Regions from separate parts of the Robertmurraya mangrovi genome, predicted to be linked through region 2. Evidence: riboswitches for the same ligand, from Rfam matches in the RefSeq annotation. Region 2 holds a riboswitch; each other region holds the start of a gene.

Region 1 (5,830 bases), on a different contig from region 2:
GGAATCAGCCACTGTATTAACAAGGAACTCCTATATTTGTTCGCTGAATTTCATTATCAAACCGGGGAAAACTATATTAAATTAGAAGAAATTGAAAAGGGTAAAAACTACATAGAGGAATCTATCAAAATATTAAAATTGCAGGGTAATGAAATTTTTGCGCAAATCTTCCAAGAAGAATTGGAAAAATTATTGTCACGGTGTTAGAATAAAATGGAATTATATTAAATTATTAGAAAGGTAGTGTTGTCATATATGAAAAAATTAATTTTCTCAAGTGCTTTAGCTCTTACTATAATTGGTGCAGCTACTTTTACATTCGGATTTGATACGGCAGGTATTCCAGTACAACATGGTAAGGAAAATGTGGTAGAACTAGCAGGTATTCCAGTTCAACATGGACCGCAGTATACAACTCTAGGAATCCCTGTTCAACATTAAAATAATGACAAGAAACAGTGAGGATATTCACTGTTTTTTTAATAGATTTACTTTTCTATCAACATATCAATACAATAGGCCTTCACCAGTAATTAATATTGTGGTGAAGGCCTCAATAGTTTTATATTATATTTTACTTTTTACCCTTACCTTTTCCTTTATCTTTTCCTTTTCCTTTATCCTTACCTCTACCTTTGCCGTTTCCTTTATCTTCGCTACTAACAACAATCTCGATTGCCTTACTGACATTACCCGCTTTATCCTTTGCAGTTACGATTAAATTAGTACCGGCCTTTTGCTTTTTCTTAATACTAACAGAGAATTTTCCATCTTTCTTCGTAGTACCATAGCCAATTCTATTCTTTCCAACATAAATAGAGATTTTTGTATAAGCTTCTGCTTTACCAGTAACCTTTTTATCTGAATTTTTAACTCCGTTTACCACAGGAGCATTAGGAGCGGTAGTATCTCCGTTACTGACTTGAGCTTCCTGTATAATTCTTCCCTCTACCTTAGGGGATACCAAACTATACTTACTTAAATAATCAACCATAACATCATAGTCTACAATGAATAGTTCCTTCATTCGTCCTTCATCTTTAGCCTTTTTAAACATCGTAAATCCGTCTCCGCCATCAGCGGTAAAGGCATTAGTAGCTACTCTGTATATCTTCGTTTTATCAAGAGGTTTAAATCCATCATCTGTTTTAGCTTCAACAGACCAAACTCTGCTGCCAACTGGCTTAGTTAGATCAAACTTATATTTAATCCCAGAAACTTGTAGGAATCGCCCTTCCACTGTTTCTACTCCGCTTACACCATGTTCTAGTGCTTTCCAAAGTTCGTCGCCAGTAAGATCAAGTGTTACTAAAGTATTTTCATATGGTAAAACGGTTTTGACATGACCTAAAGTGATATCTCCTGCCTGGATAGATGAACGTATGCTTCCACCATTTTGAAGAGCAATATGAGTTTTTACAAATTGATTTGCTTTGGCAACCATGGAGTCTGTAATAAGGTTTCCTAAGTTAGTTTCCTTTGTACGTACGTCAGCACGTTCCCCATTTAAAAATACATCCGTTTTTCCGACAATTCTTTTTGTATATTCTTCAAGCTCTGCTTTGTACTCATTTACTTTCGTTTTAACATGTTGATTTTCAGAGTAAGTAGATAGGTCTGCTAGTTGACCATTGTAACCTGTCACAACACCAGTGCTATTAAAGGTTACATCTAAAGAACCAAGGAAATTTAAGTGTTCTCCTGCTTGAACAATAAGGGTTGGCTCTGTTTTGTTAATTACATATGGCTTATCAAGCGTTGTATGAGAGTGACCACCAACAATAATGTCAATTCCGTCAACCAACTGCCCAAGATTAATATCAGGCTTATAACCTAGGTGTGATAATGCAATAATTTTATTAACTCCTACTCTTTTTAATGAGTCTACTGTTAATCTAGCCTTTTGAACGGAATCCTCATAGACAATATCCTTACTAGGGCTAGATAGAATAGAAGTCTCCTCTGTTGTTAACCCAAAGATTCCGACCTTTTCCCCACCGATTGTTTTAATGATGGAAGGATAAATTTTTCCACCTTCCGCAGGATTACCTGTGAAATCTCTATATAAAGGGCTTAAGTATGCATCTTTTGTAACGTTAACGTTTGCTGATACCATCGGGAAATTCATTTGTCTAATAAAATTGGCAAGTGTGACAGAGTCTTTATCAAATTCATGGTTTCCAAATGTCATAGCATCATAACCTAATAAATTCATAAAATATAAATCTGCTAAACCATTGAACTTATTGAAATACAATGTTCCTGAGAAAACGTCTCCAGCATCAACTAGTAATGTGTTTGCTTTTTGACTGCGTAGAGTATTAACAGCGGTAAATAATCGTGGTTGTTGTTCTACACGAGCATGTGTGTCATTAGTATGTAGAATGGTTAAGTTGAAGTTACCTGTTGAAGCGGAAGCCTGTAAATTAGTAGGTACAATAAATGTTACTAATAAGGTAAGTAGGGTGGTGTAAATAAATACATTCAAATTAAACTTTTTCAATTTAATTTCCTCCTTGTCTATTGGAAACAACTATATTCTCTAGCTGATGTTGCCTAGGAGTCTAGTCTATATATTTATATATAGACACTTTCCGTTTAAATACCTCCTTATTAATTTATTTGCAGATGAATCCATTAAAAATATACCACTAGTTTACTTTTTATCCCATAATTTTTAAAAAATCCCTTATATTTAACTATAAATATTTTAGGAATAACATTCTAATTAACCAGTTTATTAGTCAAATTAGTACTCAAGAACATAAAGCTAGTACGATGCCTATTAATGTCAGTAAAAGTAGAATTAGTAGAATATGAATGAGTATGCAAAGTCCTGTAGTGATAAACTAGTTTATTTTGAGACAAAAAAATAATAGATCCTGCCAGTTAACTTATCTGGATAAAAGCAATGATTCTATTAAAAATAGATAGTTTATGAATTTTTTTTGTGCTTTTTTACCCAAATTCTAAAAAATAGAATTAAGCCTATAATTGTTTTCTCGACAAATCCATCAAAAATTCGAAAAATAATTACGCAAATTTTGAAAATATTTGTGGGATTATATGGTAATTTTACGATTTTTCTTTAGCCACAAATCTAGTATTTAGGCTTATAATCATATTGTAAACGTTGTAAAACATGTTAATCATTGGAAGGAGACGTTGAAGCTTATTCTGTATTTGGGCACTTGGAATATGTGGAGTCAGTAGTGCAACCGACCTCCAATATAAAAAATTGGAGGAGATTTAACATGGGTTTAATTTCAGGTAAGGTAGCAAGCGTATTGGTAGCAGGAAGTTTAGCAACAGGAGTAGCAACATACACAGGTACACAACATCTAGACACGATTAAAGAATTTGGTACGACATTGCAAGGTCAAGTTGAAACTCTTTCGGACAAGCTAAACCTAGCAAATGATAATATTGTTTTAGCGGAGAATGAGGCATATCGCAATATTCAATCTGCTAACAAAATTATTAAAAACAAAAATGAGAGAATCAATAATCTTGAGTCACAAGTGCAGCAAGCAAATGCAGATATTGAAAGCCTAAAAACAGCATTAGCTGCAAATGCAGCAGCGGTAGAAGGAAAAGAAGAAGCTGAGGTAAAAGTAGCTAACATTGCAGCTGTAACAGATGAACAAGCTTCTAACAACTTGGAATTAACTATAGGGGTCCAACAAAACCTAGATACGGCGGATTCCCGTACTATAGCTGTTTCAAACCCTAATATGATAGATGTAGTTGTTACATATACATCTAATAAAGGACAAACTGGAACACTTACTGTACCGGCTGGCGATACACTGTATGTTAAAAAGGATAATAGTGGAGAAATGGTGACTTTCACTTATACACTTGGTGAAAAGAATTATAGCTCACATAAATAATATAGATAGATGGAGAGGAGAGACTAGTTGTCTCTCTTTTTATTTTTTTTAAAGATGCTATCTAATCTATGTCATTTAAATAAGAATATTTATAATGGCTAGACGGCTAGGCTTACCTCTTTACCCTAATACATATTGTTAGTAAGTCTTGTTAGTAAGTCTTGGTTTAATACTGATATAAAAGCTCTTTCCCCCTTTATTGATATTTGTGATTTTGTTAACCGTATCGTAAACATATCTCAAGATCTCTTTTTAAACTTTCTCCTTGAGGACATCAGCTGACTGTAAGTCTCAACATCTTTATTTATTATTTCTCATTCATTTTATTGAATTTATACTCTTTCTTAACTAGTGTTTGTGAGAAATTAAGTTCTTGTTTAGGAACTCTCTTTTTTATTGATAGTATAAATATAATATAAAAGTAACTTTATAGAAATTATATTGGAATTATTTAATTCTAGTCATATATTTCATATAATGGAATTATTAAGGTAATCGATTGGCGATAGGTAAATGGCACTCACCAATTAAACTTCACAGGAGGAATAAACAATGAAACCGTTTTTTAGAGGCTTGGTTATTACAATTTTCTTAGTTTGTCATCTTACATTTACTGTTAATGCAGCAAATGATCCAATTGCAAATGACACAGCAAGTGAAGCAGTAACTATTTCATCTGGTAAACCTGTTTACGCCAAAATTGAACATGGAAAAGATGATGATTGGTACAAGTTTGAGATTAAAAAGGAAGGGACAGTTAGGGTCAGCCTTGAAAATCTTCCATTTGATTACGAGGCTTCATTGTTCGATGCGGATTCAAATAATCTATATGTATTAAGAAAAAATTACGACAACGCTGATCAAGCTAGTATGGCGGAATATGAAATATCTGATGCTGGTACCTATTTTATACAAGTAAAAAGTAATGGTTCATATTCTTCTTCTAAAGAATACAAATTAAAAGTGACTTACCCTTCTGATACAACTGTTCATGATAGTAGTTTGGAACCTAATGATACAAAAGAAAATGCTTATTCAGTGAAATCAGGGAAAATTTATAAAGCAACAATTGATTCATCTTTTGATCAAGATGTATATATGTTAGATGTGAAAAAAGCAGGAGAAATAAAGGTTTGGATTGATAATCTACCATATGATTATAGAGTGGTAGTTTATAATGAGCAATTTAGTGAACTGAGAACGAGTCTCTTAACGTCATGGGATCATGTCTCTCATACTGTTAAAGATAAAGGAAGATATTATGTAGTGGTTTACTCACCTAAAAATCAATATTCTGAAGACACAGAGTATCTATTCAAGGCTACATTCCCTGATAAAGTAAGTCATGACAAATCATTTGAGCCTAACGATACACAAGAAACTGCGTACGCACTTACATCGGGAAAACCATTTAATGCAAAGTTAGAATATCAACATGATGTAGATGTATATGAATTAAAGGTGGCAAAAAAGGGACAAGTCCGTGTTAATCTTGAAAACCTACCGTTCTCTTATTCAATGGAACTATACAATGAAAAAGGAAATCAGCTTTCTGGGAGCTTTTCCAAAGGGAAAAATGCAAAGTACATTGACTACAACGTAAATGAAGCTGGATCATATTTTATTCACATTAAATCTTACTTAAAAGAGTATTCGAAAACAAAAAGCTATAAAATTTTAGCTACTTTCCCAACAGCAAAAGTAACACATAATAAAAAGACAATGGAACCTAATGATGTTAGAGAATATGCTGTTTCGTTAAAATCAGGAAAGTCTTTCAAAGGTATCATCAGTACAGTCACAGATGAAGATTACTATAAAATATCGGTGAAAAAAGGAGAAAAAATTTCCGTAACTTTATCCGATTTAGTCTATGATTACAAGTTAACCATTTACGATAAAGATGGTAAGAAACTAAAAGATAAAACAAACTGGGG
Region 2 (5,830 bases):
GGTATTATAATTTAGACAGCTTCTCTTTTGGGAGCTGTTTTTGTATTATAGGTAAATAAAGGTTGTTAACATATGGATGGTGAAAAAAATGTACTTTGGAAAGGAACGTAAGAATTTAGACAGTCGGGTTCCACCGGATCAGAATGTTACCACTGGATTTCCTGTCCTTCATCACGGAAATGTCCCTTATTACTCTGATATGTCTAAATGGAGTTTAAAAATATTTGGGGCAGTTGAAGAATCAATTATATTCAGTTATGAAGAATTTATGAACTTACCTCAATATGAGTATACGAATGATATTCATTGTGTGACGGGTTGGTCTAAATTAGATAATGTTTGGAAAGGGATCTCTGTAAAAGAGTTGTTGAAACATATATCCATTTTAGAAGAAGCTAAATATGTTATTTTACATGCTGAAGAAGGCTGGACAACAAACCTACCATTAGAGGATTTCATGAAAGAGACCAGTTTACTTGCCCATAGTCATAATGGTGAAATCTTAACGCCGGAACATGGATTTCCGCTTAGAGCGGTCATTCCCCATCTGTATTTCTGGAAAAGTGCTAAATGGGTAAGAGGAATTGAATTCTCGGCAGTTGATAAGCCAGGATTTTGGGAAAAGAATGGCTATCATATGTACGGAGATCCTTGGCGTTCACAGCGTTTTGAATGGGATTAACAAAATAGAAAAACATATAGAGGCTCACTGATTCTTTTTGCCTCTATTTTTTATTTACAATAGATCTCATTGATAAAGGGCTTTTGGCAGTAATTGTCGAAAACTACATAGTTATAGTAGTAAATATTTCATGGTAGGTGGATATTGTTTATGAAACGTAAACGTAAGATTGTTATTTTCGTATTATTACTCCTAATAATAGCAGCATTTGTTCCAACTCCTTATTACATTTATGAGCCTGGTTCAGTAGAAGAACTATCTGCAAAAGTTAATGTTGAAGATGGGAATAAGAACGCTAAAGGTCATTTTTACCTCACAACTATATTTTCAATAGAAGCTAGTAATATCTATCACTTGGCTTATGCATTACTTACCCCTTATACAGAAATTAAAAAAACTAGCGAGGTTCAAGCAGATCTATCGGACGAAGAATATTCAAATTTACTGTCATTTATGATGAGAGATTCTAAACAAAATGCCATAGTAGCAAGTTTTAATCAAGCTAATGTTAAAACAAATATTAATTATCAAGGGATTTTTGTAAAAGGTATTAGAGAGGATTCCAAGGCTAAAGGGGTACTTCAAGTCGGAGACATCATTACGATGGTTGATGGGAAAAACATAATAGAAGTACAAGAGTTTACTAGATATTTGGATGAAAATAAAAAAGTAGGAGATTTAGTGAATTTAGCTGTTCAAAGAAATGGTAAAACCGTGACAAAAGAAGTCGAGGTTATAGGTCTACAGAATGAAAAAGTCGGTCTAGGAATCATTCCAGAAGAGGATTTTACCGTTACAACAAATGATAAGAAAGTGGAGCTGGATAGTGAAGATATCGGAGGTCCTTCTGCTGGTCTCATGTTTTCTTTAGAAATATTTAATCAGCTCACATCCATTGACTACACAAAAGGCTATAAAGTTGCAGGAACGGGTACAATAGACCATATGGGTAATGTAGGTCAAATAGGTGGGATTAAGCATAAGGTCACATCAGCATCCAGAGAAGGGATAGATATCTTTTTTGTCCCCAAAGACATCAATGAGGTAGATGCAAATGAAAAAGATGCTTTAGAAGAAGTGAAAGAAAATAACTATACCTTAAAAGTTATACCCGTAGCCTCTCTAAAAGAAGCTGTAGATTATTTGAAAACAATTCCAGAGAATAAGAAGTAAGGAGAAAGCTGTCTGTACTATCTATATTGATAGTAACAGACAGCTTTTTTTAGCATAAGCTTATCATTGGACTGTTAAAGTTCTAAAACCTTCTGCTAAATTCTATACCTTTAAATCTATCGTTTGCCCCGAGGTAGGATGGGGTGCTTGAAGCATCTGGACAAGTTGATTTTGGTCCTGTTGGGCAGTATCCATTACCTTCTTTAGTAGCGATATACTCACTTTTTCAGCAAGAGCCGCTTGGTTCATACCTATTGATAATGCAGGTATATTCAAAAAATCACCTCCCATCCTTATATCGACTAATTCTTACCATTTATCAGTCTTTAAGAAATTTTTATTGTGGCCTGGGAGGAAATGACTATTTATGTGTAAATTTGTTGAAAATTGTTGTAATTATGATGCTAAAGTTTTATATTTTAATTATACAAGTGTAAAAGGGCAAACTTATTGAAAAATAAGGACGCAAAGCCACGAGTCTAAGGTCACGGAACTATGACGGTCGGGTTGCCAAAAAGGATTGGATCCTTGTTGCACATAGGTTAATGGTTGTATCTTCCGTTGTAACTAAGTATCCACCAATCTTTTTTTTGAACTTTTTTTATCTTAAAATTGGAAGGTGGAGGCTTGCAGTGGGTTTATTATTTGGTACAGTTGAGTATTTTGAAAGTGAATTAACGAGTGGCAAACAAACGGGAAATGAAGTCCCTTCCCAAATCTATTTAAATTTAGAAAAAGAAATAAGGTTTGATTTTATTTGCGACGAACAATTACGATCACAATGTTTACAAAATTTAACGATTGCCTATAAAAAATTAACCGATTCTAGATTAGCTGTTTAATAAAGACATTAAAGCAATACTCCTGGAGTGTTGCTTTTTTTATAAGGAAATATTAAACGATTTAATCTTCAAGTAATGTTACTAAATCATATGTGCTTATGTTTAGAAGTAAATTTAAGCCATATTCTTGTATAAGAGAACAGAACCATGCCTGCTTAGAATCGGTAAGAGAATTCCTAAAAACAATAGTGGTAAAACCGAGGTAACCTGAACTACTACTCTCTTCATAAACCATCTGTAGTTAGTCACTCCTTACGTTATATAGGATTTGATCTAGACGGAAGCCATTCCTTTAAGTAGATAGGTAACCCCTTCTTAGCCGTAAGACCTGTATGTCCACTTGGTAGTAACTCATATTTTTTATCCTCACTTGAGGCTAGCTCTACAATTGGATAGGTTTGCTCTTTTGGTACTAGTTGATCAAAGTCAGAAGCTACTACTAGTAAATTAGATTTGATATTTCTTAAATCAACTGTCTGATTATTAATTTTTAACTCTCCTGTGACTAACTTGTTATGTTTGCCTAAATCATTTACAAGTTGCTTTAATGTTGCTCCTGGGAAAGGAATATGGCCGCTTGTCCATTTATTAAACAATATCCATTTATCAACATAATGCTTCTCATACCCTCTATTTAACAAAGATAAGTAATGACTAAAATAAACAGGTGCGGTAACTAATCTAACTCCTGCTTCAATAAAGTTGGCGGGGATGAGGCCGATAGTATCAATGAATTCATCGAAGTCGATTTTTTCGTTTCTAAGTGCCAAAGCCCATTTGTCATAAGCAGGAACAGTAGAAAAATCAATTGGAGTAACAGTAAGAATCAAATTTTTAATGGGTTCAGTGGCAATGGCAGTGTAGATAGCTGCTAAAGTACCACCCAGGCAAAAACCCATTACCGTAATATCCTTCGCCTTGGAATGTGTTAAGGCTTTTTGGACACCTTTTTTTATAAATCCCACAATATAATTATCTAAAGTAATATCTTTGTCCTCGTATCTAGGAATTCCGAAATCGATTAAATACACATCATATCCTTCATCCACAAATGCTTCTATCAAGCTTATATTTGGGCTTAAGTCGAGGATAAAAGGTTGGTTCACTAACGAGTAAACTAGAAAAAGTGGTGTTTGGAACTTTTTCTTTTTTGCAGGATAATACCATAGGGTTGTCTTATTCTTTTTCCAAATGGACTTTCTAGGAGTAGTAGCAGAGGGAGGTTCGTGACCTCCGAACACACTCCAAAAGCCTTTCCAACGTAGTATCTCTTTATTTCCTTCCACTAGTATTCTCCTTTTTAAGAGCAGTCAACAGAGAATCAAGATTACTAGAAGAATGATTTTGCAAGATTAAGTTCAGTTTTTTAATTCTTTTAAGGGATTTTTGTTGGTTTGTTGAAATATTTTCATTACTATTATCGAAGTTTTCAATGGTTGTTAAATGTTGAGTTTCGTTTTCATCCAGTTTATCGGTAATGTTCGAACCCTTTTTTAATTTTCTTACTAATTCATTTAATTGATTGATCTGCTCTTCTATTGCTTCTAATTTCTCTTCGTTTTGAATAGTTAACTTTGCAAGGGAAGCAACGTCACCCTTTGTTGGAAAGTTAAAGGGGATAGATAAGGTTTCCACTTTCTCTTGGATGTTTTTAATAGCCTTTGAATAGTGACTGCTCTGATTACTAAATAATTGAATAATTTCCTCTTTGTTTAAGCATTCTTTTATCCACTCATTTATTTGATATTCAGCTTTTGCTCCTAACATCTTCAATAATTTATAAAATTCATCTTTATCTGCCATGTAATCACCCTTTTTAACATTCTTTTTTCAAGGAGAAAAGATACTTCTAAGTACCGTTTAAGCTACTATATGCTTAAGAACATGATGAACCCTGTCTCCTTTTAAGCCTCACTATATTATAGACAAGCATGTTTAAATACGTGCCAAAAATGGGGCTTGGCCTTTGCCTTTTTATTAAGTTGGATATAATAGGATAAATTTCGCTAATGATGAAAAAATAACTATAGTGGAGAAGAAAGTGAGGATAAACATTTGGATGAGCAAAGTATAAGGGAGGTTCTAGAATATATGGGATTTTGGAGTCTAGCTGCTGGTCTACCTTATAAATTGTCACTACACAATTTAGTAGAAGATATCGACCCTGATGTTCTAGAGCTATTTATTGATTTATATGACATGGAGGATGAAGGGACACTATCATGTAATCATTTTTTATTTCACTTACGAACATTTTTATATACTTACAAATACAATGATTTGCCTTGTTTTAACTTGCCCCATTGAATACATAAAAAGCTTCAATTAGAGAACAATATAGTTGAATGGACAAAAGGAGGGATACATATGGATAAAAACGCAAGAGGTTATGTACAGGACACTGTCTCTTCATTAAATGAAGCTAAAAGCAGTTTACAGCAGGCATTAAATACAGTTGAAAAAGGTTCTAACCGTGACCGTATTGAACAATCAATGGAAGCCGTTAATCAAGCACTTCAGCAATGTGATCAAACGGTTGATATGTTAAAGCAAGTATAAAAATTAAAGATCTTAAAAGCTAACCAAAGGGTAACTTTCCGAGGTTAGCTTTTTTATATGGTCAAATATGAAAAGGCTTTCTTCTAAGGACCCCTTTATATAATCACCTCTTAGCCCACTCCAAATGGGTACTTGCTGCATATGAAGTAGTGTAGGGTAATGTTTAGAATGAAATAAGGAGGTAACCCAATGTATCATGTTAGAGGTCCACAATATCATCAAAATAGCCGCTTTTTCTTTGGAGCTCCATTTTTGGGAGGTTTATTAGGAGGAGTTGCAGGTGGATTAATAGGTGGAGCGTTATTGGCCCCTCGTCCGGTATTCTACGGTGGTTTCCCGCCATATGCTTATGGTGGATTCCCTGGATATGGATATGGCTATGGCTTCGGTGCACCTTATATTTAGGTAAATATAGATAAAGAATGGTTTAGGGTAGAACGAACAAACTCGTAACAAAATGGCCTAAAATCCGAAAAAGCTCTCTACTTTGTAGAGGGCTTTCACTGTTTTACATCCATCTCAAGCTAAGGGTTAAATGACAACAGTCAATATTATTCGTTTTTGAAGTGAAAAT
Region 3 (5,830 bases), on a different contig from region 2:
TGAGGGGAAATGGCTACTCGAAAAAACAGCAACTTTTGTAGAAGTAGATCCTTCACAAAAACTTCCTAATCAATCAACAGGTACTTACACAGCTGTTCTTGATAAAGATGGAGAATTACAAGTGGCATTTGCTAGTATGTCTATATATGATTCCATTAATCCTGATTTTGTAGATGAGAAGTGGGGTTACTTTGCTTCTGCAGAACTGGTGATGATAGATACAAACTTCCCAGCAGATGTTTTAGAGAAAATAATCACTCGCTGTGAAATAGAGAATATTCCCGTTTGTATAACAACAGTTTCCACACCGAAAGTAAAGCGACTTCCAGTAAGCTTAAAAGGTGTTAAGTGGCTAATTGCTAACCAAGACGAGGCAGAAGCTCTCGCAGGTTATAAAATTTCCAGTGAAGCTGATTTATTTAAAGCCGCTGAGATCATCATGGAAAAAGGCGTAGAGAAAGTCATTATTACAAGAGGCGATAAAGGGCTAATCTACTATACGAAAGATCTTGGATCAGGGGTTTTAATTCCTCCTAAAGTAGAAGTGGTAGACGTAACAGGTGCTGGAGACTCCTTGGTAGCCGGGATTATGTATGCTTCATTAAAAGGGGTAAATATTGAAAATGCATGTAAAGTTGGAATGACCTGTTCGATCTTAACTTTACAATCAAAAGAAACGGTTAATTCTAACTTGAGTCCAAGTAAAATAGAGGAAACAAATAGTCAATATTTTTAAATAAAATTTCCTTAAAGGAGAATAAATATGTTAAATAATTATCTTGAATATTCTAAAGAGGTTGCTGAAGCAAGAGAAAAAAATCTGCCCGTTGTTGCTCTAGAATCAACGATTATTTCACATGGAATGCCTTATCCACAGAACGTACAAACAGCAAAAGAAGTTGAGGAAATCATTCGCCAAAAGGGAGCGGTACCTGCTACTATCGCTATATTAAATGGAAAGATAAAAATTGGATTGTCTGATGAAGAATTAGAGTTTTTAGCTCAAAGTAAAGAAGTGGAGAAGGCAAGTAGAAGAGACTTACCGTACTTGTTGGCTAACAAGAAAAATGGTGCAACAACTGTTTCTGCTACCATGATTTGTGCAGCATTAGCAGATATTAAAATATTTGTTACAGGTGGAATCGGAGGGGTTCACCGTGAAGCTGAAACGACAATGGATATATCTGCGGACCTTCAAGAATTAGCTCAAACTAATGTGGCCGTTGTTTGTGCAGGTGCAAAATCCATCTTAGATATTGGATTAACACTAGAATATCTTGAAACTCACGGTGTTCCTGTTATCGGATATAAAACAGATTTACTCCCAGCTTTCTATACTCGAACAAGTCCTTTCCATGTAAATTATCGAGTGGAAGATGCAAATGAAACAGCAAAAATGTTAAAAACGAAATGGGACTTAGGTCTAAATGGTGGAGTAGTGATTGCTAATCCAATTCCGGAGAAAGATGCACTAGAGGAATCATTCATTACAAATATTATTGAGCAAGCGTTAGCAGAAGCAAAGGAAAATAATATTGCTGGGAAAAAGGTTACTCCTTTCTTATTAGGAAAAGTGAAAGAACTGACTGAAGGAGCTAGCTTGACAGCCAATATTGCCTTAGTAAAACACAATGCAGAAGTAGGAGCGCAAATCGCAGTAAGCCTAAATAAACAATAAAAATATGTTGGACGAGCCTTAGGAATTAATAAAGGCTCGTTTTTTTTTGTTTACCCTGTTCAATATAGTGTTTTTTTTACATTTAATCGTTCGATAAAATGAACAAAAATAACTGAGTGCCATTCTATTTTATAGATGAAACCAATAAAATAGAATATATAATTCATTATTAAGAACGTTTTGGTGTGTTCTTAGGTCTAAGGAACTGAAGTAAGGAAGGTGTTATTACCTAGAATGAATCTACTTTGATTGCATATTTAGTATAAGAAGATTTGTTGGATGATCCTAAGTTCATTAGGTCGAACACTGATTGATTTGTTTGTGATAAAGGTTCTTTTGTTAACATGCTTTTAAAAACCATGAAGACAGGTGAGGAGAATGTACCGTAAAGATTGCGATAAGTGTCTAAGATCTTCTTATAGTAGTAGTGAGTTTGGTGAGTGGGCCTGTCCGATTTGTGGGAACGATTTAACCAATCATCCGTTCTTTGATGCCATCACTTTTGAAAGGATACATGTGAATATGTCTAGCAAGAAGTTAAAAATGTATAAACAAAAAGACAAGTTTGTCAATGACTAAAGTCCTATATGGAGACAAAGTTCAAAAAAATTATTCGATGAAAAATAGCAAATAAGTCTAAATCCCCCTAGTGACTTTTTGACTTATTTACCTTTATAAAGAATATGATAGCGTAATATTGTATAAAAATGACAAGAATTGTAGAAGAAAGGAGTTCACAAAATATTTATAATTGACAAAAAACCCGCATGATAATGAACCGAACCTAGTAAACTATAAATAGGGAGTAAGGAAGCAAGTCATTAGATACAGAAAAAGGCAAACCTATTGAAAGGTAGGGACGCAAAGTCTCGGGTCTAAGGTAGTTAGAAACTAGCGCTATGATGGCTGGACTGCCTGGAATACGAATCGTATTTTGGGGGGAAAGAATGTGATTGAATCTAGAGTGGTCATCGAGGAACTTGACTTTGAATGGATGCAGCTGATATTAGAGGCTAGGAGGTTAGGGTTACAAAAAGAAGACATTAAAGAATTTCTAAGTCAAAATGGCATGAAGGAAATGACTATTGAGAATCGCTAAAGCTATAGACAGATGAATATTGTTAAAGCTAAGTGTTTCTTAAAAGGGATATTTCTTTTGAGAAATGCTTTTTTGTTTAGGCTCTTTTCTAAAACTTTGTTGCTTCTCACATATATAATTTTGCCTATAATATATCATGCTTTATTGGGCTTAAAAGGTTATCAGTTTTAGAAAAAGCCTTACCATCTAAATTTGTAGCACTCTTTAACTATTAAGGGTAAAAATCGGCTTTTGGATTTTTACAAATAACAATAATCATTACGAATACAGCCTTTGTTTGAAAAAAATAAAAACCTGCCAAGACAGGTTCAATACATAGTATATCATTATTTCACATTTATTTACTTTGATTGGCTCTCCATTTATTAAACTCAAGGTATTCACGAAATTGATCCTTTGATACCCCGGAATCCATTGCCTCTTTTACAATTTTAAGCCACTCAGAATCTAACTCATCCTTGTTTGGCTGTTCATGGATTAAATGGTCCACAGGTACATGTAAGACAGCAGAAATTTTTTCTAGAAATTGTATAGAAGGATTTCTTTGTAAGTTACGTTCTAATGAACTTAAATAAGACTTTGCGACCCCAGCTTGCTCAGCTAATTCTGATAGGGATAGTTTTCTTTCTTGGCGAAGTTTCTTAACGCGATCACCGATCATAAAGTCTCACACACCTTTGTCTATATATAATTTAATCATATCAAATAAATTCAAATAGTTCCATATTTAGAACAGATTGTTCTATGTGATTTTATAACTATTTTATCACAAATGTTAACTATTTATATTACTAGTTTACAAAAAGTAGTGAATTACATTTATAGGTAAGTCTGGTGTTAATAGAAATGTTATAATTAATTAACAGAATATTTTGTTAATGTTTTTATTTTATTAAAAGGGTGATGAACGATGAACTTTTATAACGAAGATCCTAATTTGAAATTTATTCTTAAACAATATTTAGATGAGTCCTTTTTTGAATGGGCAGACAAAGAGTTAGACCAGTTTGGAGAACTTTGTGGAACGGAGATTGATGAGAGGGCAGCCCACACGGACCGAGAAGGGCAACCTAAGCTGATTAAGTATGATCAGATGGGAAATGATATTTCTCATGTGTGGGTGAACGAGGGTTACAAGAAAACGGTTGAGCAAACCTATCACGCTGGAATTGTTGGTTATGTACATAAGGAAATTCCTGAATTAGGTCATAAAGGGAACTACATTTATTCCTATGCACAAGGATATTTGTTATCTCAAACCGAACCCGGATTTTATTGTCCTGTAACCTTAACAATGGCTACAGCCTATTTGATTGATCATTATGCAGATGAAGAGCTTAAATCAAAATATTTACCGCATGTTGTTTCAACGGGTGATGTTGAGTTGTTTGAAGGAGCAACCTTTTTAACGGAACGTCAAGGGGGATCTGACGTAGGGGCAAATGAGGTAAAAGCGGTATTAGAAAATGGACAATATCGTATTTATGGTGAGAAATATTTTGCCTCAAATGCAGGGCAATGCGGGGTGGCAATGGTTTTAGCTAGAATGGAAGGTGCCCCTCCTGGAACAAAAGGATTAAGTTTATTTTTAGTTCCATGGCGTAAAGATAACGGGGAATTAAATCATCTAGAAATTAGAAGATTAAAAGATAAGCTCGGAGTAAGGGCCGTTCCATCTGCAGAAGTTGTTTTTAACGGGGCAGAAGCATTTGTAGTTGGAGATTCAAGTAGAGGCTTTTACTATATGATGGAAGCTCTAAACTTATCTCGCGTTTGTAATGCAATTGCATCGATAGGAATTATGCAGAGGGCATTTCTTGAAGCTAAAAAATATGCTTTTACACGTCATACATTTGGTCAGTACTTAGCAGAATTTCCTATGATAAAGGAAAGTTTAGTAAAACTAGCTGCAAAGCAAGAGGTAGAGACATCTGCTGTTTTTTCTCTAGTTGCCATGTTTGATCAAATGGTCGGGGATGATTCGGCTATCTCAGAAAAAGATAGAGCCATGAACAGACTACTAATTGCCTTGTTAAAGATGGAATCAGCAGAGCAAGCTATACACTTCTCACATGAAGCAATTGAAATGCACGGTGGAAATGGTTATATTGAGGATTTCGTAACTCCAAGACTGTTAAGAGATGCCCAAGTGTTAACGGTATGGGAAGGGACAGCTAATATATTAGGTTTAGAGGTTTTTAGGTTAATAAAAAAATACAAAGTTCACGAATGGTTTTTACAAACGGTCTTAAAAGAACTTGAAGCTCTTCCTGAAACATTAGTTAAACATACAGAACCTATATACAAAGGGATTGAAAGCTTAAAAGAATTATTAGTGTTCTTGTCAAAAGGGGACGTGGATATCCAGACATACCATAGCAAACGTGTTGCAAAATTAATGACAAAGATATACGAGAGTGTTGTTGCTTTAAAAGATGCGGCTATTGGTGGGGATAGAAAATTAATCATAGCTCGAGTGTTTTTAAATCAAACATGGGGATTAAATGAATATATGGATGAGGAGTTAATTTCCCTTAAACATTTTGAAGAAATAATGGGGTGTAAGGTACCTGTCAGCTAAATAAAAAATCAAGGCTGAGGTGATTTTTTAAGCCACAGCTTTTTATTTAAATTCTACATATTTTGCATGGATAGATTAATATAATTCTAATAAGCATGGGGTTTTATTAAAATTTAATCAAACGTTTGATTAACTATAAATCCTCTCACTTCAACAAAATTTGACATCGGTTGTTCAATGAAAAGTGAATTCAAAATTTTGATATTCCTCTTTTACAACGATAATATTAAGGAAGACGAAATGAAAACTTATTGCATATATTGTTTAAAGGAGAGGCAGGGAAAAGAATGATTGTTTTGAAATCACAAAGGGAAATTGAAATGATGAAAAAGGCAGGAGAGTTATTGGCATCCTGTCATAAAGAAATTGCGAAACTTATAAAGCCGGGTATTACAACCCTAGAGATTGATGAATTTGTGGATGCATACTTAAAAGAACATGGAGCAACTCCAGAACAAAAGGGATATAAAGG

Evidence for each region. A riboswitch is a leader RNA that binds a small molecule or an ion and turns the genes downstream of it on or off. The one in region 2 is predicted to bind cyclic di-GMP.
Region 1: another riboswitch for cyclic di-GMP. It lies ahead of SM124_RS09000 (hypothetical protein); the one in region 2 lies ahead of SM124_RS10075 (hypothetical protein).
Region 3: another riboswitch for cyclic di-GMP. It lies ahead of SM124_RS17530 (anti-repressor SinI family protein); the one in region 2 lies ahead of SM124_RS10075 (hypothetical protein).

The regions. Positions count from the first base shown of each region.
Region 1 is NZ_JAXOFX010000004.1:275,289-281,118, forward strand. Features, by position in the region: gene SM124_RS08985 (helix-turn-helix domain-containing protein) at 1-207, shown strand, start outside; gene SM124_RS08990 (hypothetical protein) at 256-441, shown strand; gene SM124_RS08995 (5'-nucleotidase C-terminal domain-containing protein) at 575-2,503, opposite strand; cyclic di-GMP riboswitch class II at 3,150-3,232, shown strand; gene SM124_RS09000 (hypothetical protein) at 3,255-3,893, shown strand; gene SM124_RS09005 (pre-peptidase C-terminal domain-containing protein) at 4,446-5,830, shown strand, end outside.
Region 2 is NZ_JAXOFX010000005.1:105,217-111,046, reverse strand. Features, by position in the region: gene SM124_RS10095 (Na+/H+ antiporter family protein) at 1-10, shown strand, start outside; gene SM124_RS10090 (sulfite oxidase-like oxidoreductase) at 89-682, shown strand; gene SM124_RS10085 (SepM family pheromone-processing serine protease) at 833-1,855, shown strand; gene SM124_RS10080 (YjfB family protein) at 1,958-2,131, opposite strand; cyclic di-GMP riboswitch class I at 2,286-2,370, shown strand; gene SM124_RS10075 (hypothetical protein) at 2,488-2,697, shown strand; gene SM124_RS10070 (alpha/beta fold hydrolase) at 2,955-3,983, opposite strand; gene SM124_RS10065 (hypothetical protein) at 3,970-4,500, opposite strand; gene SM124_RS10060 (hypothetical protein) at 4,789-5,004, shown strand; gene SM124_RS10055 (hypothetical protein) at 5,065-5,256, shown strand; gene SM124_RS10050 (hypothetical protein) at 5,446-5,661, shown strand; gene SM124_RS10045 (YuzC family spore coat inner layer protein) at 5,765-5,830, opposite strand, start outside.
Region 3 is NZ_JAXOFX010000014.1:30,612-36,441, forward strand. Features, by position in the region: gene SM124_RS17515 (carbohydrate kinase) at 1-736, shown strand, start outside; gene SM124_RS17520 (pseudouridine-5'-phosphate glycosidase) at 764-1,678, shown strand; gene SM124_RS17525 (hypothetical protein) at 2,057-2,257, shown strand; cyclic di-GMP riboswitch class I at 2,505-2,597, shown strand; gene SM124_RS17530 (anti-repressor SinI family protein) at 2,628-2,777, shown strand; gene SM124_RS17535 (helix-turn-helix domain-containing protein) at 3,115-3,438, opposite strand; gene SM124_RS17540 (acyl-CoA dehydrogenase family protein) at 3,688-5,358, shown strand; gene map (type I methionyl aminopeptidase) at 5,646-5,830, shown strand, end outside.